2 regions of the Roseateles sp. GW821-FHT09B06 genome follow, and region 2 is predicted to be linked to the other one. Evidence: predicted binding sites of a transcription regulator. Region 2 holds the regulator's gene; the other holds the start of a gene.
What was found. The regulator sigma-54, encoded in region 2, starts transcription at its own class of promoters, with help from an activator protein. The targets are predictions, from matches to a motif close to TGGCANGNAANCTGCTTT.
Positions count from the first base shown of each region.

Region 1: AC07OQ_RS18870 (CmpA/NrtA family ABC transporter substrate-binding protein) is a predicted target of sigma-54. The motif match lies at 12,082-12,099, and genes of this name have one in related genera.

Region 1 covers NZ_JBWKPM010000025.1:10,949-25,657, forward strand. The annotation lists gene AC07OQ_RS18825 (hypothetical protein) at 1-87, shown strand, start outside; gene AC07OQ_RS18830 (glutathione S-transferase family protein) at 84-806, opposite strand; gene pdxR (MocR-like pyridoxine biosynthesis transcription factor PdxR) at 803-2,263, opposite strand; gene AC07OQ_RS18840 (rhodanese-like domain-containing protein) at 2,362-2,838, shown strand; gene AC07OQ_RS18845 (GNAT family N-acetyltransferase) at 2,861-3,316, shown strand; gene AC07OQ_RS18850 (hypothetical protein) at 3,305-3,595, opposite strand; gene AC07OQ_RS18855 (N-6 DNA methylase) at 3,836-7,663, shown strand; gene icmF (fused isobutyryl-CoA mutase/GTPase IcmF) at 7,862-11,212, opposite strand; gene AC07OQ_RS18865 (ANTAR domain-containing response regulator) at 11,375-11,995, shown strand; gene AC07OQ_RS18870 (CmpA/NrtA family ABC transporter substrate-binding protein) at 12,261-13,481, shown strand; gene ntrB (nitrate ABC transporter permease) at 13,498-14,412, shown strand; gene AC07OQ_RS18880 (ABC transporter ATP-binding protein) at 14,417-14,709, shown strand, end outside.
Region 2 covers NZ_JBWKPM010000040.1:3,025-17,733, forward strand. The annotation lists gene AC07OQ_RS22770 (16S rRNA (uracil(1498)-N(3))-methyltransferase) at 1-660, shown strand, start outside; gene AC07OQ_RS22775 (THUMP domain-containing class I SAM-dependent RNA methyltransferase) at 665-1,924, opposite strand; gene AC07OQ_RS22780 (RNA polymerase factor sigma-54) at 1,972-3,486, opposite strand; gene lptB (LPS export ABC transporter ATP-binding protein) at 3,574-4,344, opposite strand; gene lptA (lipopolysaccharide transport periplasmic protein LptA) at 4,341-4,967, opposite strand; gene AC07OQ_RS22795 (thiol:disulfide interchange protein DsbA/DsbL) at 5,020-5,688, opposite strand; gene AC07OQ_RS22800 (SPOR domain-containing protein) at 5,742-6,368, opposite strand; gene argS (arginine--tRNA ligase) at 6,388-8,106, opposite strand; gene AC07OQ_RS22810 (serine/threonine-protein kinase) at 8,166-9,536, shown strand; gene AC07OQ_RS22815 (PsiF family protein) at 9,662-9,967, shown strand; gene AC07OQ_RS22820 (DUF2214 family protein) at 10,019-10,477, opposite strand; gene AC07OQ_RS22825 (LysR family transcriptional regulator) at 10,474-11,403, opposite strand; gene AC07OQ_RS22830 (malate synthase G) at 11,568-13,742, shown strand; gene AC07OQ_RS22835 (TonB-dependent receptor domain-containing protein) at 13,806-14,709, opposite strand, start outside.

The DNA.
Region 1 (14,709 bases), on a different contig from region 2:
GCCGAGGTCAAGGTGCGGCCCAACTTCAAGCTGAGCCGGGCCAGCGCTACCGCCTGGGTGGAGGCGGGGTTCGAGCGGCCTGCTTAAACCGCCGAACCGACCGGAAGTTCAGCGAACGGCCGTTCGTCCGGCGTCGCGATCGGCGGCAGGCCCTGGGCGGCGGCGGCCTCGAACTGCAGGGTCTGTGCCCGGCCATAGGCCGCGCGCTGCTGCAGCCGCGCCCAGTAGGCCGCGACGGCCGGGGTGAACTGCGCGTGCAGACCCAGGTGCTGGGCCAGCAGCAGCGCATAGCCGACCGAGATGTCGGCCGCGGTGAAGCGGCCGGCGCTGAGCCATTCGCGTTCGGCCAGGCGCGGCTCCAAGGTGCGCAGCCGGGCCAGGAACCACTTCGCATAGTCCTCGGCCACCTGGGGCTGCTGCCGCTCGGGCGGCTCGAAATGGCGGTAGCGCAGCAGCAGGGTCTGCGGGAAGGTCAGCGTGGCCTCGCCGAAATGCAGGAAGTTCAGGTAGGCGCCGTAGTCGGGCTCGGCCACACCGACATCCAGACCGCCGGGGTCATGCCTTGCCGCCAGGTACTGGCAGGCCGCGGCGGATTCGCTGATGCGGGTCTCTTGCTGACCCTCGCCGTCCACCAGCAGCGGCACCGTGCCCAGCGGGTTGTGCGCGAAATAGCGCTTGTCGTGGGCGCGCGGCGGGAAGGGCAGCAGGCGCAGCTCGTAGCGCAGGCCCAGCTCCTCCAGCGCCCACAGGGGCCGGAAGCTGCGGGCGCTGAGGCAGTGAAACAGGGTGATGGTGGCAGAGTTCATTGGCGGGGCGGCGAATCCTGTGTGCAGGCCAGGGCGCGTGCGGCCTGGCGGATTTCCTCGGGCGTTAGCGCCGCATAGCCTAGCAGCCAGCCGTCCTGGCGCGGCGCCGACAGGTAGAGCCTGCTCAGCGGGGGCGTGGCGATGCCGGCGGCCGCCGCGGCGCGCGTGCGCTGGCCTTCCTCGCCGGGCGGCAGCAGGGCGGCCAGCTGCAGGCCACCGGGGCTCGGCTGGGGCAGCAGCCAGTCCCGCAGCGGCCGCAGCGCTTCCAGCAGGGTCTCGCGACGCTGGCGGTAGAGCTTGCGCATCAGGCGCAGATGGGTGGCGAAATGGCCCTGGGCGATGAAGTCGGCCGTCACCGCCTGCGAGAGCTGGGCGCTGTGGCCATCCTGGATGCTGCGCGCCTGGGCGAAGGGCGCGACCAGGGCCGGCGGCAGCACCAGATAGGCCAGGCGCAGCGAGGGGAACAGCACCTTGGATAAGGTGCCGAGGTAGAGCACGCGGCCGGCATCGTCCAAACCCTGCAACGCCGGCATCGGCCGGCCCTCGTAGTGGAATTCGCTGTCGTAGTCGTCCTCGATGATCCAGCCGCGCGTGCGCCGCGCCAGCGCCAGCAGGGCCAGGCGGCGCTCCAGGCTCAGCGCCATGCCGCAGGGGTACTGGTGCGAAGGCGTCAGGTAGACCAGGCGCGGCGCCGGGCCGGCCTGATCCGGATGCGGCGGCACCAGGCCCTGCGGATCCAGGCGCATCGGCCGCAGCGTCGCGCCGGCGGCGGCGAAGGCGGTGCTCGCGCCGCGGTAGCCGGGCTCCTCCACCCAGACCTCGTCGCCGGCATCCAGCAGCAGCAGCGCGGCCAGCTGCAGGGCCTGCTGCGAGCTGGTCAGCACCAGCACCTGTTCGGCGCCGCAGCGCAGGCCGCGCGACTGGCGCAGATAGGCGGCGACGGCCTCGCGCAGCGGTTCGTAGCCCTGCGGATCGCCGTAGCCCAGCAGGCGCGGCTCGCGGCGCAGGCGCTGGTTCAGCAGGCGGCGCCACAGGTCCAGCGGAAAGGCGCGCAACTCCGGGCTTCCGGCCTCGAAGGCGCGTGGCTGGCGCGGGTCCTCGCAGCCGCCGCCGGCCGCCACCGCCCGGCCGCGGCGCGACAGCTCGGCGGCCGGGGCCAGCGGCACGGCCGCGCGCCGGGCGGGTTCGGTTGCTGCCTCGATCGCCACGAAGCTGCCGCGGCCCTGCTCGCGGCGCAGATAGCCCTCGGCCTCCAGCTGGCCATAGGCGGCCTCGACGGTGACGCGCGACAGGCCCAGGTCGGACGCCAGCACGCGGCTGGCCGGCAGGCGTTCGCCGCGGGCCAGCTCTCCGGCCGTCATGGCCTGGCGCAGGCTGGCGCAGAGCTGCTCGCGCCGCCCCAGGCCCTGGCCGGCCTGGCGTTCGAACAGCTGCAGCCAGAGACGGGGTTTTGACATCGGTTGATTGGTCTTATTTATGTTGATTTATTGGTATCAATGGTAAGTCCAATGTCGGGCACAGTGGACGCATTGCCACCGACCCCAGGAGCCATTTGATGTCCGCCTCGATCGCATCTTCTTCTTCTTCTTCTTCCGTCGTCCTGTCCTATCCCGCGCCGACGCCCGAGCAGAGCCGCGACTTCATGCTGGCCAAGCTGCATTACCACGCCGACGCCTGGGACGTGGCCGAGGACCTGCGCGCCGGCGTCGCGGCCCTGGTGCTGGTCGACACCCGCTCGGCCGAGGCCTATGCCGCCGGCCATGTGCCCGGCGCGATCTCCTTCCCGCACCGTGCGATGGACGCAGCCAGCACCGCGCGCCTGGACCGCAGCAAGACCTATGTGACCTATTGCGACGGCATCGGCTGCAACGGCTCCACCAAGGGCGCCTACAAGCTGGCCGCACTGGGCTTCTCGGTCAAGGAGATGCTGGGCGGGCTGGACTTCTGGAAGCGCGATGGGCATCCGGTCGCCACCGGTGCCGCGCCGGGATCGCTGCAGGCCGAGCTCGGCTCGATCGCCTGTGAGTGCTGAAAAGGAAGAAAAGGAGGAGAAGGTGCTGCGCGTTGCCGGGCCCGGCGATGCCGCCATGCTGGCGACCTTGTGCCGCGAGCATGCACGCTACGAGCGCCTCGCGCCCCCTTGTGGCGATGCCGGTTTCGCGGCGCGCCTGGCCGTGGCGCTGGCCGCCGGGCATCTGCAGGCCTGGCTGGCCTGGCGGGGCGAGCCTGATGGGCAGGCCTTGGGCTATGCCAGCCTGACCGTGGACTTCGCGACCCTGAGCGCGCGGCCCTTCGCGCATCTGGACTGCCTGTATCTGCGGCCGGCGGCGCGCGGCCGGGGCCTGGGTGCCAGGCTGCTGCGCCAGGTGCGGGAGCGGGCCGCGGCGCTCGGCTGCGCCGAGCTGCAGTGGCAGACGCCCCACTGGAACGAGGCGGCGGTGCGCTTTTATCTGCGGGCCGGCGCGACGGTGCGGGACAAGAAGCGCTTTGTGCTGGCCCTAGACGCTTAGCACGTAGATCTCGGCCGCCGCTCGCTCGGCCGCGCTGTGGCCGGCCAGCGCGCGGTCCCATTCGGGGCCGTCCGCGCCCTTGAGTGCGTCAAGCCCGCTGGTCATCGAGCTGGTCTCCTCGGTGCTCGCGTCGAACTCGGCGATCTGCTCGCGCGTCTCGAGGAACAGCCGTGCCAGCGCATAGCCGCCGGACTCGATCAGGACCAGATAGCGGGCCACCTTGCGCGGCGTGGTCTGGTGATGCTTGGACGGTGTTTCGATGCCGAATCCCTGACCCATGTCGCCTCCTCGCGTGCTGCCTGGAGTCCCTAGACTACCACCGCGCTAGCACCGCGCCGCTTTGCCTCACATGCTGCGCCGGTACTGCCCGCCCACCTCGAACAGCGCCGAGGTGATCTGGCCCAGCGAGCAGCAGCGCACGGCCTCCATCAGCACCTCGAACACGTTCTTGTTCTCGATCACGGCCTGCTGGAAGGCGCTGAGTTCACGACGTGTCGGATGCCTTAAAGTCCCGCACCTATGCTCACACCCGACAATCTGCTGAAGTTGCTCACCCTCCTCGGGTTCAAGCATCACCGAGGCATCTACTCTGCGACCTTTGATGCAGCCGTCATTTCTGTGGACATGGGCCGACAAGAGATTGCCTATCCTGAGTCCCAGGGCTTGACGGTCAATGAGCGGCAGACCTGCAATCTCTTGGCCAACGAGAACTTTGTCATGCTTGAGTGTGTGTGCAGGCTGCTGGCCAAGGGTTACAAGCCTGAGCACATCGAGCTGGAGCCTCGCTGGCAACTCGGGCGTGGTAGTAGCGGCGGGCGGGCGGACATCCTGGTCAAGGACAAGCTCGGCAAGCCACTGCTGCTGATCGAGTGCAAGACTGCAGGCGCCGAGTTCAAGCGCGCCTGGGCCAAGACCCTGCAAGACGGTGATCAACTTTTCAGCTATGCCCAGCAGATCAGCGAAACCTCGTTCTTGTGTCTCTATACCGCTGATCTTGATGGCGATGCGCTGCGCTACACCACACATCTGATCGCCCATCGCGACAACGACCGTTACTTGGCCGACAACCCGCTGTTCAAGAGCTTCCGCGGCGCCACCGACGTGAAGGAGCGTTTCGCGGTCTGGCGCGATACCTACAAGCTCGACTACACCACGCGCGGCCTCTTCGAAGAAAACATCCAGCCTTACCAGATCGGCAAGGAAAAATACACACTGGCCGATCTACAGACCATCTCGGCCGACGATCAGCAGAGCAAGTACCACGCGTTTGCCACCATCCTGCGCCAGCACAACGTGTCCGGCCGCGAGAACGCATTCGACAAGCTCGTGAACCTGTTCCTCTGCAAGCTCGTGGACGAGACCGAGAACCCCGACGATCTCAAGTTCTACTGGAAGGGCGTGGCCTATGACACGCACTTTGAACTGCTGGACCGCCTGCAGCAGCTCTACCAGGCTGGCATGGGCCGCTTCCTGGGTGAGAGCATCACCTACATCAACCAGGATGCGGTAAACAACGCGCTGCGTTTCGTCAAGCAGAACCCTGACGCCACGCAGCAGGCAGTCTGGGACTTGTTCAGGAAGCAGAAGTTCTTTACCAACAACGACTTCTCGTTCATCGACGTCCACAACGAGAAGCTGTTCTACCAGAACGCCGAGGTGCTGCTGCGCATCCTGCAGATGTGGCAGGACATCCGCCTGAGCCACCCTGGCAGCCACAACCAGTTTCTGGGCGATATGTTCGAGGGCTTTCTCGACCAGGGCGTGAAGCAGAGCGAGGGTCAATACTTCACGCCCATGCCCATCTGTCGCTTCATCCTGATGAGCCTGCCGCTGGCGGCGCTGGTGAAGCCTGGCGCGCAGCCCATCAAGGCGATCGACTACGCCTGCGGCGCTGGCCATTTCCTGAACGAACTGGCCTTGCAGCTCAAGCCGCTGCTGACCCAGCACGGCATTGCCGACGCCAAGCCCTGGCACCAGGCCATTTACGGCATCGAGAAGGAGTACCGCCTGTCCAAGGTGGCTAAGGTCTCGGCCTTCATGTACGGACAGCAAGACATCAACATCTGCTACGGCGATGCCCTGGTAAAGCAGCACACGGCCTACCCCGGCATCGAGGACGGCAGCTTTGATGTGCTGGTGGCCAATCCGCCGTTCAGCGTGCGTGGATTCCTGGAAACTCTGCCCGAGACCGAGCGCGCCGCCTACACGCTCACCGACACGGTGGACAAGCTCGACACTGCAAACAGCATCGAAACCTTCTTCCTGGAGCGTGCCAAGCAGTTGCTCAAGCCCGGTGGCGTGGCCGGCATCATCCTGCCCTCGTCAGTGCTGTCCAACGCCAATGGCACCTACGTGCGGGCGCGCGAGATCCTGCTGCAATACTTCGACATCGTGGCCATTGCCGAACTGGGCAGCGCTACCTTCGGCAAGACCGGCACCAATACCGTCACGCTCTTCCTGCGCCGCAAGCCCACCGCCCCCGACACCGCCGAGCATCTGCGTGGCCGGGTGGCCGAGTGGTTCGCCGCCGATGAGAACCAGCCCGTCTACCAGGACGCGCACCTGATCGACGCCTACGCTGCCCACATCGGCGTGCCGCCGGCCGACTATCGCACCCTGCTGCAGGGCGTGGCCGGTGGCTCCTGGGCGCAGCACGACCATTTCGAGGTCTACAAGCAGAAGTTCAACGACAGCGCCGAGGTGGACAGGCTGGCCAAGCAAAAAGCCTTCAGAGCCTTGAGCGCGATCGAGCAAGAGGCAGAGCTGAACAAGCGCTACCTGGCCCTGGTGCAGGCCATTGAGCGCGACAAGCTCTACCACTTTGTGATGGCCAGCGACCAGCCCCACCCGGTGCTGGTGATCCGCGCGCCGGCCGACGGCAAGGCGCAGAAGGCCTTTCTGGGCTACGACTGGAGCGCGGCCAAGGGCGACGAAGGCATCAAGCTGATGAAGGATGCGGCGGGGCGGCATCTGACGCGGCTGTACGACGAGGCCGACCGCGCCAACCCGGCCAAGCTCAATGCCTTGATCGCTGCGGCGTTCTCGTCAGGCGCGGTGATGCCGGATGCCGCTCTGGCCGAGTTCGTCAAACCGCTGCGACTGGTGGATATGCTGGATTTCTCGCGGCCGGTGTTCGAGAAGCAATTCAGTCTGGCCACAGCAAAGGTGGTTGAGCTGGTAACTAAATGGCCCAAGCGACCGCTTCGAGAACTGGCAATGCTCAACCCCTCCAAGCGCGAGGTCCGAGAATTGGACGGTGGCACCATGGTGTCTTTCGTAGACATGGCCTCTGTCAGTGAGGAGGGATACATCACTCACAAGGCAGAACGGCCGCTAGCCAGTCTGATCAAGGGCAGTTACACCTATTTTGCGGAGAACGACATCATCCTGGCCAAGATCACACCGTGCATGGAGAACGGGAAATGTGCGCTGGCGCAGGGTTTGAGCAATGGGGTGGCCTTTGGCAGCTCTGAATTCCATGTCGTGCGTGCGCGAGCGAGCGAGTTGCTACCAGAGTTCGCGTTTGCATACTTGAATCGCGCCAGTGTTCGGGAGGCTGCTGCCAGTGCCATGACTGGTTCCAGCGGCCACCGTCGAGTTCCTGAAACTTTTTACGCGGAAATGGCGGTTCCCGTTCCTCCGCTCCCGGTTCAGCAGCAAGCGGTGCAAGCGATGGCGCTGGTTGATGGGGACGTGGCGAAGGCAAAAGCTGCAGCGCTATCGGCGCTGACGATGCTTGATGCCGTGGCCACCGAGGTGCTGGCGGCCGGACTTCCCATGCTTGCTGTGGAGAAGCTTGCACTAGAAGTGCAATACGGCCTGTCCGAGAAGATGAATGAATCCGGCATCGGCTACAAGATCTTCCGCATGAACGAGATCGCGCAGCGGCGCATGGTGGATGGCGGGCAGATGAAGTACGCAGACATCTCGCCTGACGAGTTCGCCAAGCTCAAGTTGAACAAGGGCGACATTCTTTTCAACCGCACCAACAGCATCGAGCATGTGGGCAAGTCGGGCCTGTTCGATCTTGAAGGTGATTACTGCTTCGCCTCGTACCTGGTGCGTGTGGTGCCAGACCCGAAGAAGGTGCTGCCCGAGTTCCTGGTGCTGATGATGAATTCCCCCGCATTTCTGGCGGAGGCGCGCAGCAAGGCCGCCAAAGCGATCAATCAGGCCAACATCAATGCCACGGTCATGCGCAACATGACGGTGCCTGTGCCGCCTCTGCCCGAGCAGAAACGCCTAGTCGCCAAAGTGCGCAAGCTGGAGCAGCAGATCGCCGAGGCACAGGCGGTGATTGCCGCCGCACCGGACCGCAAGCAGGTCATTCTGAAGAAGTACCTGTAGGTCGCCATGACCGATCCGCGCCCTGCCTCACTGAGGCCGCCGCCCGGCAACGCGGAGTGGCGGTTCGAGCTGAAGGCGCATCCACGGCGCATAGCAGCGAAGCCCTGATGCTGTTCCCGCGCCCATGACAAAGGCCTCCCGCGGGAAGCCTTGTGCGTGGTCAGACCTCCTCCTGGCGCAGGGCCGAGCGTTAGGCCTTCACATGCTGCGCCGGTACTGCCCGCCCACCTCGAACAGGGCGCTGGTGATCTGGCCCAGCGAGCAGACGCGCACCGCGTCCATCAGCACCTCGAAGACGTTGCGGTTCTCGATCACGGCCTGCTGCAGGCGCTTGAGCATGGCCGGGCTTTCGGCCGCGTGGCGCTGGTGGAAATCGGCCAGGCGCGTCAGCTGGCTCTGCTTCTCGTCCTCGGTGGAGCGGGCCAGCTCGATGTGTTCCGGCACCGGGTCGCCATGCGGATTGCGGAAGGTGTTGACGCCGATGATCGGGTACTCGCCGGTGTGCTTGAGCATCTCGTAATGCATGCTCTCCTCCTGGATGCGGCCGCGCTGGTAGCCGGTCTCCATCGCGCCCAGCACGCCGCCGCGGTCGGCGATCGCGGAGAACTCTGCCAGCACCGCCTCCTCGACCAGTTCGGTCAGCTCCTCGATGATGAAGGCGCCCTGCGAGGGGTTCTCGTTCTTGGCCAGGCCCCACTCGCGGTTGATGATCAGCTGGATCGCCATCGCGCGGCGCACGCTTTCCTCGGTGGGCGTCGTGATCGCCTCGTCGTAGGCATTGGTGTGCAGCGAGTTGCAGTTGTCGTAGATCGCGATCAGCGCCTGCAGGGTGGTGCGGATGTCGTTGAAGGCGATCTCCTGCGCGTGCAGCGAGCGGCCCGAGGTCTGGATGTGGTACTTGAGCTTTTGCGAGCGCTCGTTGGCGCCGTACTTGTCGCGCATTGCCACGGCCCAGATGCGGCGCGCCACGCGGCCCAGCACCGTGTACTCGGGGTCCATGCCGTTGCTGAAGAAGAAGCTCAGGTTCGGCGCGAAGTCGTCGATATGCATGCCGCGCGCCAGATAGGCTTCGACGAAGGTGAAGCCGTTGGAGAGCGTCAGCGCCAGCTGCGAGATCGGGTTCGCGCCGGCCTCGGCGATGTGATAGCCGCTGATCGAGACCGAGTAGAAGTTGCGCACATTGTGGTGCACGAAGTATTCGGCGATGTCGCCCATCACCTTCAGCGAGAACTCGGTCGAGAAGATGCAGGTGTTCTGGCCCTGGTCCTCCTTCAGGATGTCGGCCTGCACGGTGCCGCGCACATTCGCCAGCACCCAGTCCCTGATCTTGGCGGCCTCGTCCTGCGTCGGCTCGCGGCCGTTGTCGTCCCTGAACTTCGCCAGGTTCTGATCGATCGCGGTGTTCATGAACATCGCCAGGATCGAGGGCGCGGGGCCGTTGATCGTCATCGACACGCTGGTGCTGGGGTTGCACAGGTCGAAGCCGTCGTACAGCACCTTCATGTCGTCCAAGGTCGCGATGCTGACGCCGGAGTTGCCCACCTTGCCGTAGATGTCCGGTCGCGGATCGGGGTCGGCGCCGTAGAGCGTCACCGAGTCGAAGGCGGTCGAGAGGCGCTTGGCCGGCAGGCCCTCGCTGACCAGCTTGAAGCGGCGATTGGTGCGGAAGGCATCGCCCTCGCCGGCGAACATGCGCGTCGGGTCCTCGCCCTCGCGCTTGAAGGCGAACACGCCGGCCGTGTAGGGGAACGAACCCGGCACGTTCTCCAGCAGCAGCCACTTCAAGAGTTCGCCATGGCATTCGTAGGCGGGCAGCACCACCTTGCGGATCTTGGTGCCCGACAGGCTGGTGGAGACCAGCGCGGTGCGGATCTCCTTGTCGCGGATCTTCACGACATACTCGTCGCCGGCATAGGCCTTCTGCATGTCCGGCCATTGCGCGATCAGCTTGGCGGCCACCTTGTCCTGCGCCGATTCGCGCTGCTGGGCCAGCTCGCCCAGGGCGGCGACGGCGCCGTTCTTCTCGGGGTTGGCGGCCTTGAGCATCGCGATCGAGGCACGCAGCTGCTGGGCCTCGCGGGCGATGCGGGCCTGCTCGCGGGCCTGGCGCTTGTAGCCGCGCACCGTGTCGCCGATCTCGGCCAGGTAGCGGCTGCGCGCGGCCGGCACGATCGGGGTCTGGTGGGTGCTGTGGCGGGTGTCGGCCAGCGGCAGGCGGCCTTCCTCGCCGAAGTTCAGGCCCAGCTCGGCCAGGCGCGGCTTCAGCGCCTGATACAGCGCGGTGACGCCGTCGTCGTTGAAGCGGCTGGCCATGGTGCCGAACACCGGCATCTGCTCGGGGCGCTTCGTGAACGCCTCCCTGTTGCGCTGCACCTGCTTGGCCACGTCGCGCAAGGCGTCCAGCGCGCCCTTGCGGTCGAACTTGTTGATCGCGACGAACTCGGCGAAGTCCAGCATGTCGATCTTCTCGAGCTGGCTGGCGGCGCCGAACTCCGGCGTCATCACATACATCGGCACGTCCACATGCGGCACGATGGCGGCGTCACCCTGGCCGATGCCCGAGGTCTCGACGATCACCAGATCGAAACCCGCGACCTTGGCCGCGGCGATCACATCGGGCAGGGCCTGCGAGATCTCGCTGCCGAAGTCGCGGGTTGCGAGGCTGCGCATGAAGACGCGCGGGCCTTGGTTCCAGGGGCCGATCGCGTTCATGCGGATGCGGTCGCCCAGCAGCGCGCCGCCGCTCTTGCGGCGCGAGGGGTCGATCGAGATGACGGCCACGCGCAGGGCATCGCCCTGGTCCAGGCGCAGGCGGCGGATCAGCTCGTCGGTGAGGCTCGATTTGCCCGCGCCGCCGGTGCCGGTGATGCCCAGCACCGGGGTCTGGATGTCCTTCGCGGCGGCCTGCAGCTCGGCGACCAGCGCGGCATCGATGCGCGGTTCCCGCGCACGGCTATCGCCGTCCTTGCCATTCTGGCCTTCGGCCGGAACCTGACGGTTCTCCAGCGCCGTGATCAGCTGGGCCAGTGCGCGCCAGGCGGCCTCGCCATGGCCCTGGATCGCGGCCAGCGAACTCGGCGCCTCGGCCGAGAGGTCGCGGTCGCAGCGCATCACCATCTCGCCGATCATGCCCGCGAGGCCCATGCGCTGGCCGTCCTCGGGGCTGTAGATGCGCACGCCATGCTCGTGCAGGTCGCGGATCTCGGCCGGCACGATCACGCCGCCGCCGCCGCCGAAGACCTGGATGTTCTGGCCGCCGCGCGCGCGCAGCAGTTCCACCATGTACTTGAAGTATTCGACATGGCCGCCCTGGTAGCTGCTGATCGCGATGCCCTGGGCGTCCTCCTGCAGCGCGGCGTTCACCACCTCGTCGACCGAGCGGTTGTGGCCCAGGTGGATCACCTCGGCACCCATGCCCTGCAGGATGCGCCGCATGATGTTGATCGCGGCGTCATGGCCGTCGAACAGGCTGGCGGCGGTCACGAAGCGCACCTTGTGGGTGGGGCGGTACGCGGCCAGGGCCTTGTACTCGGCGGACAGGTCGGTCATGGCTTGTCTCCATCGGCGGCGCGGGGCTCGCCGGCTGTTTGCTGGCTTGTATCAGTTACCTGGCACGGATTCTAGGGGCTGGTTGACGTTTACGTAAACGTCAATTTGCATCGGGATGGCGGCATGAATATTGCATCGCAGCAATGACCAACGGCTCACACTATGTCCCGCTCGCCCGACGCCGCCCCCGCCAATGCCCAAGGCCTGCGCATTCTGCTGATCGACGACGGCGCGCATCGCGTCCAGCTGATCCAGCAGGAACTGTCGCGCCTGGGCTGCGAGGTGGTGGGCGTGATCGATTCGGCGACCCTGATCCACGACTGCGTGCTGCGCCTCAAGCCCGACGTGGTGATCGTCGACAGCGAGTCGCCGACCCGCGACACGATGGAGAACCTGGCGCTGCTGAACAGCCAGATGCCGCGCCCGGTGGTGGTGTTCTCCGAGGACGGCGGCGACTCATCCGTGCGGCGCGCGCTGAAGGCCGGCGTCAGCGCCTATGTGGTGGCCGGCCTGCAGACCCAGCGCCTGGCGCCGGTGCTGCAGGTGGCGATCGCCCGTTTCGAGCAGGACCTGGCGCTGCGCCAGGAACTGGGCCGTGCCCAGGCCCAGCTGAGCGCGCGCAAGACGATCGAGCGCGCCAAGGGCATCCTGATGAGCGAGCAGGGCCTGGACGAGGACGCGGCCTACAAGCGCCTGCGCCGCCTGGCCATGGACCGCGGCGTGCCGCTGGCCGAGGTGGCCGAGCGCGTGATCGAGGCGCAGGACCTGCTGCGCCCTTCCTGAGGCGCGGCCCGGGCGATTGGCACCAAATTGGCGCGGTCGCCGCCAGCAAACAGTGCGAAAACCGACGAGCTCGGGCTGCAGCGGGCTGGCACGCTTTCTGCTGAATGAGGGACGAGGCCCGCAACGGCGTGGGCCTCGCTCTTCAAAGGTTCTAGGACAACGGCGTCCGATCTGCTGCACCCGCGCGCGGGTGGGGTTCGATCGCGGCGCCTTTTTTTTGTGTCTTCCGGAGGTTTTCATGCGTGCTGTGGCAAAGGAGGGGCTCATGAGCGAGGAGCGTCGCAAGCTCTTGGTAGGCGGCGCGGCGGCGGCGGCCGTGGGCGGCCTGAGTCCGCGGGTCTGGGCCGCCGGCTCGGACAAGCCGGAGAAGGAGGAGGTCAGGATCGGCTTCATCCCGCTGACCGACTGCGCCTCGGTCGTGATGGCCTCGGTGCTGGGCTTCGACAGGAAGTACGGCATCAAGATCATCCCCACCAAGGAGGCCTCCTGGGCCGGCGTGCGCGACAAGCTGGTCAATGGCGAGCTGGACATGGCCCATGTGCTCTACGGCCTGATCTACGGCGTGCACCTCGGGGTCGGCGGTCCGAAGAAGGACATGGCCGTGCTGATGACCCTGAACAACAACGGCCAGGCGATCACGCTGTCGAAGAAGCTGGCCGACAAGGGCGCGGTGGACGGCGCCTCGCTGGCCAAGGCGATGGCGGCGGAGAAGCGCGAATACACCTTCGCCCAGACCTTCCCGACCGGCACGCATGCGATGTGGCTGTACTACTGGCTGGCCAGCGTCGGCATCAATCCGATGAAGGACGCCAAGGTCATCACCGTGCCGCCGCCGCAGATGGTGGCGAACATGCGGGTCGGCAATATGGACGGCTACTGCGTCGGCGAGCCCTGGGGCCACCGCGCCATCATGGACGGCATCGGCATCACCGCGGTGACGACCCAGGACATCTGGAAGGACCATCCCGAGAAGGTGCTGGGCAGCACCGGCGAGTTCGTCAAGAAATATCCCAACACCGCGCGCGCCGTGATCATGGCCGTGCTGGAGGCCGGGCGCTGGATCGACGCGGGCCTCGCGAACAAGCTGAAGATGGCCGACACCATCGCCGAGAAGAGCTATGTGAACACCGGCGTCGACGCGATCAACCAGCGCATCCTGGGGCGCTACCAGAACGGCCTGGGCAAGACCTGGGACGACCCCAACCACATGAAGTTCTTCAACGACGGCGCGGTCAGCTACCCCTGGCTGTCCGACGGCATGTGGTTCCTGACCCAGCACAAGCGCTGGGGCCTCTTGAAGGAGCACCCCGACTATCTGGCCGTGGCCAAGCAGGTCAACCAGACCGAGCTCTACAAGGAGGCGGCGAGCCAGCTCAAGGTCAGCGTGCCCAAGGACACCCTGCGCAGTTCCAGGCTGATCGACGGCGTGGTCTGGGACGGCAGGGATCCCGCGAAGTACGCCGATTCTTTCAAAGTGAAGGCTTGAAGAGGAGTTCAGCACCATGGTCAGCGCAGTCTTCCATTCCCCTCGCGAGCACGGCAGCGCGCCGGTCGCCGTCGCCATGCCTGCCGCGATGCCCGCGATGCCCGTCATGGAGCCGGTGACCGAGCCGGCAGCGCCGCCCAAGGTCCGGCGCCGCGTCGACCTCAACGGCTTCTGGATGCGGGTGCTGCCGCCCGTGCTGGGCCTGGCCCTGCTGATCGGCGTCTGGGCCCTGCTGACGCAGAAAGGCGGCGGAGGCTTTCCCACGCCGGCCGCCACCTTCGATGCCGCCGTCAAGCTGTTCGCCGATCCCTTCTACAGCAAGGGGCCGAACGATCAGGGCATCGGCTGGAACATCCTGAACTCGCTGCAGCGCGTGGCCCTGGGCTTCGGGCTGGCCGCGGCGGTGGGCATCCCGCTGGGCTTCGTGATCGGGCGCTTCGAGTTCGTCAGCCGCATGGTCTCGCCGCTGATCAGCCTCTTGAAGCCGGTCTCGCCGCTGGCCTGGCTGCCGATCGGCCTGCTGGTGTTCAAGAGCGCCAACCCGGCCGCGATCTGGACCATCTTCATCTGCTCGATCTGGCCGATGGTGGTGAACACCGCGGTGGGCGTGCAGCGCGTGCCCGAGGACTATCTGAACGTGGCCAAGGTGCTCAAGCTCAGCGAGTGGAAGATCATCAGCAAGATCCTGTTTCCCGCGGTGCTGCCCTATATGCTGACCGGCGTGCGCCTCTCGGTGGGCACGGCCTGGCTGGTGATCGTCGCGGCCGAGATGCTGACCGGCGGCGTCGGCATCGGCTTCTGGGTCTGGGACGAGTGGAACAACCTCAACGTCCAGCACATCATCATCGCGATCTTCGTGATCGGCATCGTCGGCCTGCTGCTCGAGTGGGCGCTGATGAGCATTGCCAAGCATTTTTCGTATGAGGACTGAAGCCATGAGCAGCAACAAGCCATTCATCGAAGTGCAGGGCGCCGAGATGCGGTTCAACACCCGCAAGGGCCAGTTCCATGCGCTGCGCGACATCCATCTTGACGTGCAGCGCGGCGAGTTCGTCACGCTGATCGGCCATTCGGGCTGCGGCAAGAGCACCCTGCTGAACCTGATCGCCGGCCTGCTGCAGCCCAGCAGCGGCGCGCTGATCTGCGATGGCCGCGAGATCCGCGAGCCCGGCCCCGAGCGCGCGGTGGTGTTCCAGAATCACTCGCTGCTGCCCTGGCTGAGCTGCTT
Region 2 (14,709 bases):
CGTCATGTCCAGGTGCTGCGCCTGCAGCCCGGCAGCCCGGTGCTGCTGTTCGACGGCACGGGCGACGACTGGCAGGCCGAGGTGCTGGCCATGGGGCGCAGCGAGGTGCGCGTGCGGCTGCAGTCGCGCCAGCCGGTGCGGCGCGAGCTGGCGCAGGCGGTCACGCTGGCCCTCGCGATGCCGGCGAACGACCGCATGGACGGCCTGGTCGAGAAGGCCACCGAGCTGGGGGTGGCCCGCATCCAGCCGCTGATGAGCGAGCGCTCGGTGCTGCGCCTGAATGCCGAGCGGGCCGACAAGAAGGTCGCGCACTGGCAGGGCGTGGCCATCGCGGCCTGCGAGCAGAGCGGGCGCGCCGTCGTGCCGCGGATCGCGCCGGTGCGCACGCTGGCGGCCTGGCTGCAGGACCTGGCCCCGCTCGATGCGCCCCGGCAGCGCCGCTGGCTGCTGAGCCCGAGCGCGGCCCAGCCCCTGGGTGCGCAGACGGCGGCCGACGAGACCCTGGTGCTCAGCGGTCCCGAGGGCGGGCTCGGTCCGGCCGAGGAAGAGGCCGCACGCGCCTGCGGGTTCCTGGCCATGAACCTGGGGCCGCGCATCCTGCGCGCCGACACGGCGCCGCTGGCGGTGCTCGGGTGGCTGGCGCTGTCGGCGGTTCGCTAGGCACCTAGTCGGTGCTCGGCTTGTCCTTGCGGGCCGAGCCGGCCACCAGGTCGAAGCGGAACATGCGGCACTCGATCGGCCCGTTCCACATCGGGATGCGGCGCGATTCCTTGAGCCGCATCTTGCTGGGCAGCTTCATGTCCGGGCACAGCAGCCAGGCGGTCCAGCCGGCCGGATTCTGCGTGTAGGCGCGCTTCCAATGCGCGGCCAGGCGGGGGAAGAAGTCGTCGTCGGCGTCGCGTTGCTCGGAGCCGGAGGCGTCGCGATAGGCCGCGGCCTTGCCGCGCACCTCGATGCGCTCGCCATAGGGCGGGTTCATCATCACGGTGCCGGGCATGCCATCGGCCAGTTGCGGCGCCGGCCGCTCGAGCGCGTCGCCGCCGTTGAACTGGATGTACTGGGCCACGCCGGCGCGCTCGGCATTGCGGCGCGCGAAGTCGACCATGCGGAAGGCCACGTCGCTGCAGTAGATCGGCACGGCCGGCGCATGCTCGCGCGCCTTGGCCGCGGCCTTGATCTGCTGCCAGCGTGCGCGCAGCGGCTGGAAGGGCAGCTGGCGCTCGAAGGCGAAGCGGCGCTGCATGCCGGCGGCCATGCCGCAGGCGATCTGCGCGGCCTCCACCGCGATGGTGCCGGAGCCGCAGCAGGGATCGTGCAGCGCGCCGCCGCTCTCGGGCGTGCCCTTCCAGCCGGCCGCCGCCAGCATCGCGGCCGCCAGGGTCTCCTTCAGCGGCGCGTCGCCCTTGTCCTCGCGCCAGCCGCGCTTGAACAGGGGCTCGCCCGAGCTGTCGACATAGATCGTCGCGTACTCGGGGCCCACATGCATGACCACCGGCAGGTCCGGATAGCGGGTGTCGACGCTGGGGCGTTCGCCGGTGGCGTCGCGCAGCACATCGCAGATCGCGTCCTTGACGCGCAAGGTCGTGAAGTTGAGGCTTTGCAGCGGCGAACGCTGCGCGGTGACGTCGACGCGTATCGTGTTGGCGGGGGTGATCCAGCGCGTCCAGTCGATCTTGCGCGCCAGCGCGTAGATGTCGTCCTCGTGGCGGTAGGGACCGTCGATCAGCTCGATCAGCACGCGCTGGGCCAGGCGGCTCTCCAGATTGAGCTTCATCACCCCGTCGGCATCGCTCTTGACCGCAACGCCACCGCGCAGCGCCTCGACATGGGTCTTGGGCAGGATGGCCCGCACCTCCTCCTCCAGCCAGGGCTCGACGCCGCTGGGGCAGGACAGGAACAGGTGCAGGGTTTCGTTCTGGGACATGGCTGGGGCGCGAGGGTTCAGGCCCGTATTGTCCCAGGTCGGCCGGGCTACATGGTTTTGCGCAAGTTTGCCGGCGCGATCTTGAGCGCCTCGCGGTACTTGGCCACGGTGCGGCGTGCCACCTGGATGCCCTGCTCCTCCAGCATGTTCGACAGCGCGCTGTCCGACAGCGGTTTGGCCGCGTCCTCGGCGGCGACGAACTGCTTGATCAGCGCGCGCACCGCGGTGCTGGAGGCGTTGCCGCCGGCCTCGGTCGACAGGCCGGAGCCGAAGAAATACTTCAGCTCGAAGGTGCCGAAGCGCGTCGCCATGTACTTGGCATTGGTCACGCGCGAGATGGTGGATTCGTGCAGGCCCAGCTCGTCGGCGATCTCGCGCAGCACCAGCGGCTTCATCGCCAGCTCGCCATGCGTGAAGAAGCCCTTCTGGCGCTCGACGATGGCCTGCGAGACGCGCAGGATGGTGTCGAAACGCTGCTGGATGTTCTTGATGAACCAGCGCGCCTCCTGCAGCTGGCCGCCCAGCGGCGTGTTGCTGACGCCGCCGCGCGTGGCGCGCAGGGCCTGGGCGTAGAGCTCGTTGATGCGCAGCTTCGGGGCCACCTCGGGATTGAGCATGACGCGGAACTCGCGCCCCACCTTCTGCACGATCACGTCCGGCACCACCACCTGGGCCTGGCCATGCGCGAAAGGGCGGCCGGGTTTGGGCTCCAGGCCGGTGATCAGGGCCTGGGCCTCGCGCAGCAGGGTCTCGTCGGCGCCGGTCAGGCTCATCAGGCGTTTCAGGTCGCGCTTGGCCAGCAGTTCCAGGTGCTGCTTGCAGATCAGGATGGCCACCGCCTGGGCCTCGCTGCGCGGCCGGGCGCGCAGCTGCAGCAGCAGGCATTCGGGCAGGTCGCGTGCGCCCACGCCGGCCGGCTCCAGGCTCTGCAGCCATTTCAGCGCGCAGCGCAGCCGGTCCAGCAGTTCCTCGCGCGTCTCGGGATCGGCCTCGGGGCCCGTCAGGGCTTCGGCCAGTTCCTCGAGGCTGTCTTCCAGATAGCCATCCTCGTTGAGCGACTCGATCAACACCCGCAGCGCCGCCCGGTCTTCGGGGCTCAGCATCATGCCGGCCAGCTGCAGATTCAGATGCTCCTGCAGGCTCAGCCCCGGGGATTCCTGCTCCGGGCGCTCGCCGTCCTCGTCGCCACCGCTGCCGGAGGCATTGCCGGGCAGTTCGCGGATGCCGTCGAAATCGTCGCGCTCGGTGCCGTTCTCCCAGTCCTCGCGCTCGGTGGTGCCGAAGTCCTCGGCACGTATCTCGTCCTGCGGCGCGTCGGCGTCGGGCGTGCTGCTGCTGCCGGCGCCGTCTTCGGCGCTGCTGCTCTGGCGTGGCTCCGGCATCTCGGGCGGCGGAGCGTCGGCGAACTCCTCGTCGGTCTCCAGCAGCGGGTTCTGCGCCAGCATCTGCTCGACCTCCTGGTTCAGCTCCAGGGTCGAGAGCTGCAGCAGCCGGATCGACTGCTGCAGCTGAGGGGTCAGGGCCAGGTGCTGGCTGAGGCGAACCTGCAGGGAGGGTTTCATCGGCTAGGCCGGGCGCAGGGCCGTCCCGAGGCCGGCCTGCGCCCCCGCGGGGGGCAGTGAACGGAGTGAGCGTGGGGGCTTCATCGGCTACATCCTGAAATGTTCGCCCAGATAGACCTTGCGCACGTCGGCGTTCTCGACGATCTCGTGCGGCGTGCCCTCGGCCAGCACGGCGCCCTCGCTGATGATGTAGGCGCGGTCGCAGATGCCCAGGGTCTCGCGGACGTTGTGATCGGTGATCAGCACGCCGATGCCGCGGCTCTTCAGGAAGCGGATGATGCGCTGGATCTCCAGCACCGCGATCGGGTCGACGCCGGCGAAGGGCTCGTCCAGCAGGATGAAGCGCGGCTGGGTGGCCAGCGCGCGCGCGATCTCGACGCGCCGGCGCTCGCCACCGGACAGCGCCGGCGCCGGGCTGTCGCGCAGCTTCTCGATCGAGAGCTCGCCCAGCAGGCTGTCCAGCGCCTGCCTGATCTGCGCCTTGTCCCAGGCGCGGCCCTGCGCGTCGCGCTGCAACTCCAGCACGGCGCGGATGTTCTCCTCCACCGTCAGCTTGCGGAAGATCGAGGCCTCCTGGGGCAGGTAGGACAGGCCCAGGCGCGAGCGCTGGTGGATCGGCAGGCGCTGCACCGACTGGCCGTCGATGCGGATCTCGCCGGCGTCCGCCCGCACCAGGCCGACGATCATGTAGAAGCTGGTGGTCTTGCCGGCGCCGTTGGGCCCCAGCAGGCCCACCACCTCGCCGCTGTGCACGTCGAGGTGGACGTTCTTGACCACCTTGCGCACGCCATAGCTCTTCTGCAGGCCCTCGGCCTCCAGGCGGCTGACGGGAGCCGTCTGCGGGGCGGCGGCGCTCATGAGGGCTTGCGCGGCAGCAGGGTGATGCTGGGCTGCAAGGTCAGGCCCGGCGCCGAGGCGGCCGGCTCGGGGGCCGAAGCCGCCCGCGGCATCAGCACCACGCGCCCGCGGCCCGCCGGATGCGGCGAGCTCTGGCCGCCCTCGATGCTGAAGACCTCGGAGCGGTTGTCGTAATTGATCACCGCGCCGGTCACCTCGTCGGCCACCGAGGTGCCGCGCACGCGGCGCATCACGGCATTGCCGATGAAGCGCATGGTGTCGGAACGGGTGTCGTACTCGACCTGGTCGGCCGAGCCCTCGATGAACTCGCCGGACACGTCGCGCGCCTGGCGGAAGGTCACCTGCTTGGCCGCGGTGCCGCTGGCGTAGGCCTGGTAGTAGCCATCGCTGGTCTCGCGCACGTCCATGTGCTCGGCGCGCATCACCATGCTGCCCTTGCTGAGCACCACGTTGCCGCCCAGCTCGGTGCGTTGCTTGACCAGGTCCAGCCCGCCGCGGTCGTAGTCGACGATGACGGGTTTGTCCCGGTCGGCCTTGGCCGCCAGGGACCAGGGGGCCCAGCCCGCAGCCAGCAGGGCCAGGGCGGTCAGGGTCAAGCGAAAGGGGAGGGGCTTGATGGTCATTGCGGCACAGTTCTTGCAGACCATTCTAGCCCCGGATTCGGGCGAAGGCGCGTCAAGCCTTGCCGCTGCGCAGGCGTTCGATCAGGAAGTTGCTGGTCTCCAACGCCCGCAAACCCGACTGGATCTCGTTCATCGCCACACCGCCGGTGGCCATCGAGGGCGAGGTCCAGAAGCGGCCGCCGATGCCCAGGGCCGGCACGCCGTCGATCCGGTAGGCCTCGCTGAGCTTCTCGGCCTGCTGGCACTTGGTCTGCACGCCGAAGGAGTTGTAGGCCTCGGTGAATTTCGTGGCGTCCACGCCCAGCGGGGTCAGGAACTCGGTCATGGACTTGACGCTGTCCAGGCCCTTGTTCTCACGGTGGAGGGCGCTGAACACGCGGGCGCGCAGCTCCTTTTCCTTGCCCAGGGCCTCCAGCGCGTAGAACAGGCGCTGGTGCAGCTTCACATTGGCACGGAAGGCCACATGCACATGGCGGAAGCTGACATCGGCCGGCAACTGCTTGATCCAGGCCTCCATGGCCGGCTCGAAGGTATAGCAATGGGGGCAGCCGTACCAGAAGAACTCCACCACCTCGATCTTGCCGGGTGTGGTGGGCAGGGGCTGGGAGAGGCGCTGGTAATGCTTGCCTTCCTGCGGGCCGCCCTGGGCGAGGCCGAGGCCCGGCAGGGCCAAGCCGCCGACCACACCGGCGAGAGCGGAGGAAAAATCGCGACGCTTCATCTGAAATCCTTTGACGACGGGAACTCGACCGGGCGCATCCTAAGCGTTGGCGCTCAACGCTGCACGCGTACGAGATTGGCTTCCATGCCCACGGCCTCGACCCGGCGCTGCAGCGCCTCGGCCTCGTCGCGGCTGTCCAGCGGCCCCAGGCGGACCCGGTAGACCTGGCGGCCGGACTGCTCGCGCTCGAACACCTTGGCGCTGAAGCCCTGCATGCCCAGCTTGGCGCGCTGGGCCTCGGCGTCCTCGGTGCGGGTGAAGGCGCCGGCCTGGACGAAGTAGACATAGGGGTCGCCGGCCGGTGCGCCGGCAGTGGCCGGCGCTGCCGGCTTGGTCGCTGGGGCCGAGGCGGCCGGCTTGGCCGCCATGGGCTGCGCCGCGGGCGCCGGCGTGGCCGCCGGGGCCTCCGCCGGCGTCACGGGGGCGGGGCTGCCCACCATGCCGCTGGCCGCCTTGGCGCCGGGACGGCTGCCCAGGCTGGCGTTGGGGTCCCAGTTGCGGTTGCGCGCGGCTTCCTCGGCGTCCTGTTCGGCGGTGCGCTGCGGCACCTTGTTGACGAAGGGAATCGGCACCTTGGTGATGTAGAGCGCCACCCCGAGGGCGATGCCCAGGCCCAGCAGCAGGCCGACGATCAAACCGAGGACGAAGCCGCCACGCTGGCTGGCCCGGACCTTAGACATGCACTCTCCTCAAAGTCGCTCAATCGGTGGTGGTTTCGGCGGCGGCCGCGTCGCGCGACATGGCCTCCGGCGCGCTGACGCCCAGCACGGCCAGTGCATTGCGCAGCACCTGGCGGGTGGCCGCCAGCAGCGCGATGCGCGAGCGGGTCAGCTCCGGCGCCTGGTCCAGCACGCGCTCGGCCGCATAGTAGCTGTGGAAGGCGCCGGCCAGATCGCGCAGATAGAAGGCCAGGTCGTGCGGCGCCAGGCCGTCGGCGGCCCCGGTCAGCACGCGCGGGTAGTCGGCCAGCTTCAGCATCAGCGCGGCCTCGGTCGGGGCGGTGAGCCGGCTCAGGTCGGCGCCGGCGAGCTGCGCTTCATCACCGCCGGCCGTCACCCAGTTGCGGATGATCGAGCAGATGCGCGCGTGCGCATACTGGACGTAGAAGACCGGGTTCTCGTCGTTCTGCTTCAGCGCCAGGTCGACGTCGAAGGTGAACTCGGTGTCGGCCTTGCGGCTGAGCAGGAAGAAGCGTACCGCGTCGCGGCTGGTCCAGTCGATCAGGTCGCGGGCGGTGACGTAGCTGCCGGCGCGCTTGGAGAGCTTGACCTCCTGGCCGCCCTTCATCACCAGCACCATCTTGTGCAGCACATAGTCCGGGAAGCCTTGCGGGATGCCGACATTGGCCGCCTGCAGGCCGGCGCGCACCCGGGCAATCGTGCCGTGGTGGTCGGTGCCCTGGATGTTCACGCACTTGGTGTAGCCGCGCTGGAACTTGTTGATGTGATAGGCGACGTCGGGCAGGAAGTAGGTGTAGCTGCCGTCGGACTTGCGCATCACGCGGTCCTTGTCGTCGCCGTAGTCGGTGCTGCGCAGCCACAGCGCGCCGCCTTCCTCGAAGGTCTTGCCGGAGGCCTCCAGCCTGGCGACGGTGGCTTCGACCGCGCCGCTGCCGTAGAGGCTGGATTCGAGGAAGTAGTTGTCGAACTTGAGGCCGAAGGCCTGCAGGTCCAGATCCTGCTCGTGGCGCAGATAGGCGACGGCGAACTGGCGGATGCTGTCGATGTCCTCGATGTCGCCGGAGGCGGTGAACTCGCGGTCATCGGCCTTGACGGTCTTCCTGGCCAGGAAATCGTCGGCGATGTCCTGGATGTAGTCGCCGTTGTAGGCCGATTCGGGCCAGCCGGCGGCGCCGGGCTTCAGGCCCTTCAGGCGCGCCTGGGTCGAGGTGGCCAAGGTGGCGATCTGCACGCCGGCGTCGTTGTAGTAGAACTCGCGGGTGACGTCCCAGCCCTGGGTGGCGAACAGGCTGCAGATGGCATCGCCCAGCGCCGCCTGGCGGGCATGGCCCAGATGCAGCGGGCCGGTCGGGTTGGCCGAGACGAATTCGACCATCACATGCTGGCCGTTGGACACCTGCGCGCCGAAGCCGCTGCCGCCGCGCAGCACCTCGGCGACGACGGCCTGCTTGGCGGCGGGCTTCAGGCGGATGTTGATGAAACCGGGGCCGGCAATCTCCAGCGCCTCGACCCAGGTCTGGAAGGCGGGGCGGCGCTGCAGCGCCTCGATCAGCGCCTGGGCCAGCTCGCGCGGGTTCTTCTTCAGCGGGCGCGCCAGCTGCATGGCGGCCGTGCAGGCGAAGTCGCCATGGCTGGCCTGCTTGGGCGACTCGAAAGCGGGCGCCAACTCGGCGCCGGGGCTCAGTTCTTGGATGGCCTCGCCCAGGGCGGCGAGCAAATCCTGCTTGGCTTGAATCATGAGGCGGATTCTAAGAGCCTGTTACTGCGCCCCCGCGACGCGCGCATATGATGGCCGCCATGGTCATGGACTCCAGCTCGCCCACCACCATCCCGCCCGCCGGCGCCGACCTGCCGGCCTATATCGGCAAGTACCGCGTGCTGCGCCGTCTGGGCGAGGGCGCCACCAGCGATGTGTTCCTGGGCCTGGACGAGTTCCAGGGCGTCGAGGTGGCGATCAAGCGGGTGCGCGCCTGGTTGCAGACCAGCCGCAGCGGCCCCGAGGGGCAGTTCGGCACCCGCTTCTTCGCCGCCGAGGCGGCCTTGACCGGGCGGCTTTCGCACCCGAACGTGGTGCAGATCCTGGATGCGGTGCCCGATCCGGAGACCCCCTATCTGGTGATGGAGTACGTGCCGGGCGTCACCTTGAAGAGCTTCTGCCGCAGCGACCGGCTGCTGCCGCTGGATCAGATCGTCGAGCTGGGCTTCAAGTGCGCGATGGCCCTGTCCTATGTGTTTCGCCAGGGCCTGATCCACCGCGACGTCAAGCCGGCCAATCTGCTGGCGGTGCTGGACAGCCAGGGCCAGGTGACCGACGTCAAGGTCAGCGACTTCGGCAGCGCGCTGAACCTGCGCTCGGACGAGACCCAGGTGCACCGGGTCGGCTCGCTGGCCTATATGCCGCCCGAGCAGATCGAGGGCGGCGACGTCGACGGCCGGGCCGACATCTATTCGCTGGGCGCGGTGCTCTACCACCTGGTGGCCGGCCGCGCGCCTTTCGACGCGCCCAGCCAGATGGCCCTGATGCACCAGATCTACCACCAGGCCCCGGCCTCGTTGGTGGGCCAGCGCAGCGGCGTGACGCCGGAGCTGGACGCGGTGGTGCTGAAGGCGCTGGCCAAGCATCCGGGCGAGCGCTATGCCGACTGGGAGGCTTTCGGCCGCGCGCTCTCGGAACTGGTGTCGCGGCAGCTGGTGCCGCTGGCGCGGCTCTACGAGGTCAAGGACTCCGAGCGTTTCAATCTTTTACGCGACCTGGAGTTCTTCGCCGACTTCGGCGATGTGGAACTGTGGGAGGTGGTGCATCGCGCGCGCTGGCGGCGCTACCCGCTCGACTACGCGCTCTACAAGAAGGGCCAGGAGGGCAGCAGCTTCCACATCATCGCCCAGGGCGAGGTGCAGGTGTTCCGCGATGGCGAGTTGGTGGCCACCCTCGGCAAGGGCACCTCGGTCGGCGAGATGGCCTATCTGGCACCCAATCCCGACCTGCGCCGCCACAGCACCGACATCAAGGTCAGCGAGATCTGCACCACGATCTCCTTCACGCCCGAGTCGCTGGGGGGCTTGAGCCCCGAATGCCAGCATCGCTTCGACCGCGCCTTCATCCAGGTGCTGGTGCGGCGCCTGCATGCGGCGCATGAGGCGCTGGCGCATCCCCGTCGCATCCTGTAGACATCCGGTGGCTCGCCGCAGCACGGCGGTAAACCGAGCTTGAGCGGGCCGCGTTGCTGTGTTGGAATCGACGCGGCATCCGCCGACCCCAACCATGCTCTAACAATCAGGAAGGAGCCCTCACCATGAAGCACCTCATCGCCCTGCTGGCCCTGGCCTTCGCCGCCGTCGGCGCGGCCCATGCCGACGACAAGAAGCCGACCGAGCAACAGAGCAAGATGACCAGCTGCAACAAGGATGCCGGCGAGAAGAAGGGCGACGAGCGCAAGGCCTTCATGAAGGAATGCCTGTCCGCCAAGCCCGCCGCCACGGCCGCGGCCACCGGCACGCCGCAGCAGGAGAAGATGAAGACCTGCAATGCCGACGCCAAGGGCAAGACCGGCGACGAGCGCAAGGCCTTCATGAAGGAATGCCTGAGCAAGAAAGCCTGAACCCTTCGGGCTTCATGCAGCAACAGCCCCTCGCGAGGGGCTGTTGTCATTTCAGCGCGTGCCGATGCCGCGGGCCAGCATCACCGCGGCGATCGGGATCAGCATCAGCAGATGGGCCTGCAGCATGATGCGAGCGCGCGTGCTCTTCACCTCGGCCTCGGCCGGCAGGGCGCCGCTGGCATCCAGGGCCTTGACCCAGCGGCGAAAGCGCAGCGTCGGCTGGATCGACAGCAGGCCGATCACGATGAACAGGCCCAGCTTGGCATGCAGCAAGGGCTGACCCCAGTACCAGGCGCCGCCCTTGAAGCCCCAGAAGGCGCGCGCCAGACCGGTGGCCAGCACGGCCATGGCCGTGGCGCCGTAGATCGCATCCAGCCGCGCCAGCCGCCGCACCACCGCGGCATTCATCCATTCCATGCGGCACAGCGCCGCCTGGCTGCTGAGGAAGACCACCAGGCTGAGAATGGCCAGGATGTGCAGGCCGGCGAGCAGGGTTTCGAGCTGGGTCATGGCGTGGGCGTGGTGTTGTCGCTGCGGTTCCAGTAGGCGGGATTGCCGTAGTTCTGCTTGAGGAAGTCTATCCACAGGCGCACCCGCAGCGGCAGGTGCTTGCGCTGCGGCACGACGGCGTAGATGCCGTTGGGCGGCGCGGCGAAATCCTCCAGCACCGCCTGCAGCCGGCCGGCCCGGAGGTCGCCCTCGACCTCCCACAGGCTGCGCCAGGCGAGGCCCAGGCCCGCCAGGCACCAGTCGTGCAGCACCTGACCGTCGCTGCAGTCGAGGCGACCGCTGGGGCGCCAGTGCACCAGTTCGCCGTCGACCATGAAGGCCCAGCCGCGGGTCTGGCTGGCCTCGGAAGACAGGCCCAGGGCCTGGTGGCGTGCCAGTTCCGCCGGGTGCTTGGGCGGGCCGGCACGCTTCAGATAGCTCGGTGCGCCGACGCACAGGCGCCGGTTGTCGGCCAGGCGCATGCTGACCAGGCTGGAATCGACCAGGTCGCCGACCCGTACCGCGCAGTCGATGCCCTCGTTGACGATGTCCACCACGCGGTCGCTGAGATTCAGCGAGACACTCAGCTCCTGGTGCCTGGCCAGGAACTCCGGCAGCAGCGGCGCCACATGGCGGCGCCCGAAGCCGGCCGGCGCGGTGATGCGCAGATGGCCGCTGGCCTTCAGCCCGCCGGCGCTGACGCTGGCCTCGGCATCGGCGAACTCGACCAGCAGGCGCTGGCAATCCTCCAGGAAGGCGCTGCCCTCGTGGGTCAGGGTGATGCGCCGGGTGGTGCGCACCAAGAGCTTGACGCCCAGGCGTTCCTCCAGCGCGTCGATGCGCCGGCCCATCACCGCCGGCGCCACGCCCTCGGTCTGGGCCGCGGCGGTCAGGCTGCCCTTGGCGGCCACCAGCACAAAGGATTCGATCTGCTTGAGTCGGTCCATGGCGCGGGATTGTGCGCGTGCGGCCGGCGGATTGATGCGTGCATGACGCTGATTTGTGCAAATACATCAGGGATTCAATGCTTTTGACGGCATGAATCAAGGGCTTGCTCTCGCATAAATTTCAGTCAACTGGCCCTTTTCTTATTTACTGCCCGGAGTTCTCCATGTCCGCACGCACCGCCTGCCACCGTCTGCAAGTCGACACGCCCTTGTACCGCTTCATCGAGGACCGGGTGCTGCCCGGCACCGGCGTGGACAGCGCCGCCTTCTGGGCCGGTTTCGACGCCATTGCCCATGAGCTGGGGCCGAAGAACGCCGCGCTGCTGGCCGAGCGTGACCGGCTGCAGGCCGAGCTGGATGGCTGGCACCGCGCCCACCCGGGGCCGATCTCCGACATGCCGGCCTACCGGGCCTTCTTGGAAAAGATCGGCTACCTGGTGCCGGTCCCCGCCGAGGTGCGGGCCACGACCGCCCATGTGGATGCGGAGCTGGCCGTGCAGGCGGGCCCGCAGCTGGTAGTGCCGATCCTGAACGCCCGCTATGCGCTGAACGCGGCGAACGCGCGCTGGGGCTCGCTGTACGACGCGCTCTATGGCACCGATGCGATTCCCGAGGCCGACGGCGCCGAACGCGCAGGAGCCTACAACCCGGTGCGCGGCGCCAGGGTGATCGCTTTCGCCCGTCAGGTGCTGGACCAGGCCGCGCCGCTGGCCGGCGGCGCCTCGCACAAGGACGCGACCGGCTACAAGGTCGAGGACGGCCGCCTGGTGGTGAGCCTGGGTGGCGCGATCAGCACCGGGCTGGTCGATCCGGCCCAGTTCGCCGGCTATCAGGGCGAGGCCGCGACGCCGAGTTCGGTGCTGCTGGTGCACAACGGCCTGCACCTGGACATTCGGATCGACCGCGGCACGGCCATCGGCGGCAGCGATGCCGCCGGCATCAGCGACGTCGTGCTGGAGGCCGCGCTGTCCACCATCCTGGACCTGGAAGATTCGATCGCCGCGGTGGATGCCGAGGACAAGCTGCTGGCCTACAGCAACTGGCTGGGCATCCAGCAGGGCACCTTGACCGAGGAGGTGGCGAAGGGCAGCAAGACCTTCACGCGCCGTCTGAACCCGGACCGCGAGTACCAGACCCCGCAGGGCGGCGCGCTGAAGCTGCACGGCCGCTCGCTGATGTTCGTGCGCAATGTCGGCCATCTGATGACGAACCCGGCCATCCTGCTCGACGGCGGGGCCGAGATCCCCGAAGGCATCATGGATGCGGTGATCACGACGACGATCGCGCTGCATGACCTGAAGAGGAAGGGGAACTCGCGCGCCGGCTCGATCTACATCGTCAAGCCCAAGATGCATGGCCCGGCCGAGGTGGCCTTCGCCGCCGAGCTGTTCGGCCGCGTCGAGCAGTTGTTGGGCTTGGCCGAAAGCACGGTCAAGCTGGGCATCATGGACGAGGAGCGCCGCACCAGCGTCAACCTGAAGGCCTGCATCGCCGCCGCCGCCAGCCGCGTGGCCTTCATCAACACCGGCTTCCTGGACCGCACCGGCGATGAGATGCACACCGCGATGCTGGCCGGTCCGATGCTGCGCAAGGGCGACATGAAGACGAGCGCCTGGATACAGGCCTACGAGCGCAGCAATGTGCTGGTAGGCCTGTCCTGCGGCCTGCGCGGCCGCGCCCAGATCGGCAAGGGCATGTGGGCGATGCCGGACCTGATGGCCGCGATGCTGGAGCAGAAGATCGCGCACCCCAAGGCCGGCGCGAACACCGCCTGGGTGCCGTCGCCCACCGCGGCCACTCTGCATGCGCTGCACTACCACCAGGTGCATGTGGCGGTCGTGCAGCGGGAACTGGAGAAGATCGACGCGGACGCGCAGCGCGAGGAGATCCTGGACAAGCTGCTGACGATTCCCGTCGTCAAGGAGCCGGGCTGGAGCGCCGCCGAGCGTCAGCAGGAACTGGACAACAACGTCCAGGGCATCCTCGGCTATGTGGTGCGCTGGATCGATCAGGGCGTCGGCTGCTCCAAGGTGCCGGATATCAACGGCATCGGCCTGATGGAGGACCGCGCCACCCTGCGCATCTCCAGCCAGCACATCGCGAACTGGCTGCAGCATGGTGTCGTGACCGAGGCCCAGGTGCGCGAGACCTTCGCGCGCATGGCCCGGGTGGTCGACGGCCAGAACGCCGGCGATCCGGCCTACCGGAGCCTGGCCGCGAATCCGCAGGGCGCGGCCTTCCAGGCGGCGCTGGACCTGGTGTTCAAGGGCAAGGAGCAGCCGAGCGGCTATACCGAGCCGCTGCTGCATGCGTGGCGCCTGAAGGTCAAGGCGGGTTGAACTCGGCCCGATCGGGCATAAAAAAACGGCGCCCGAGGGCGCCGTTTTTGCTGCGTGATCGGCTTAGAACTTGAAGTTCGCGCCCACGAAGTAGGAGCGGCCAAAGATGTCGTAGTAGCCGGGGATGGTGTCCAGCGCCTGGGTGCCCGAGGTGCCGGAGGCAAACAGCGGCGGCTTCTTGTCGAACAAGTTGGTCACACCGAAGTAAACCTCGGCATTCTTGTTGATGGTGTAGCCCGCACGCACATTGTGATAGGTATGTGCGCCGATCTTGGGGAAGCCTTCTTCCGTCGTGCCCACCGCCATATCGGCACGACCGATGTGACGCATGTTCCAGTTGGCCTTGAACGGACCCTTCTTCCAGCCGATGTTGGCATTGGCCGTGAACTTGATGAAGCCCTGGTCGGAGGTCGATCCGCCCGCCTGACCCAGCAGATCCACCGGGTCTTCGCCCGCCAGCGGCAGCAGGGATGCCTTGTCGTAGACGGTGGCGACGGCCGACAGGTCGAAGTCGCCGAAGCTGCCGGCCTGGAAGGCATAGCGCACATCAATGTCGACGCCCTTGATGTTCATCGACGCGACGTTCTGCAGCTGCTCGTCGACCGCGCGCAGCACATAGGTAGCGCCGGGGATCAACGGGTGCGTACCGCGGGTCTTGGAGCTGCACAGCAGCCGGTTCGGCGTGTCATAGCAGAGGTTGACGGCCACCTGACGGGACACCGTCGTGATCATGTCGGCCACTTCGATGTCGAAGCGGTCGATCGCGATCGACAGACCCTTGACGAAGCTGGGCTGGAACACCAAGCCATAGGTCAGCGTGGTGCCCTTTTCCGGGTTCAGATTGGCATTGCCGCCCGACAGACCTTCGACGCTTTGCTCGATCGACAGGGCCGGGCTGTAGTTGTCCGGCACGCCATCGGCGGCGCAGTTGGCCGCGCGGGTCGGATTGGCATTGCGGCGCGATGCG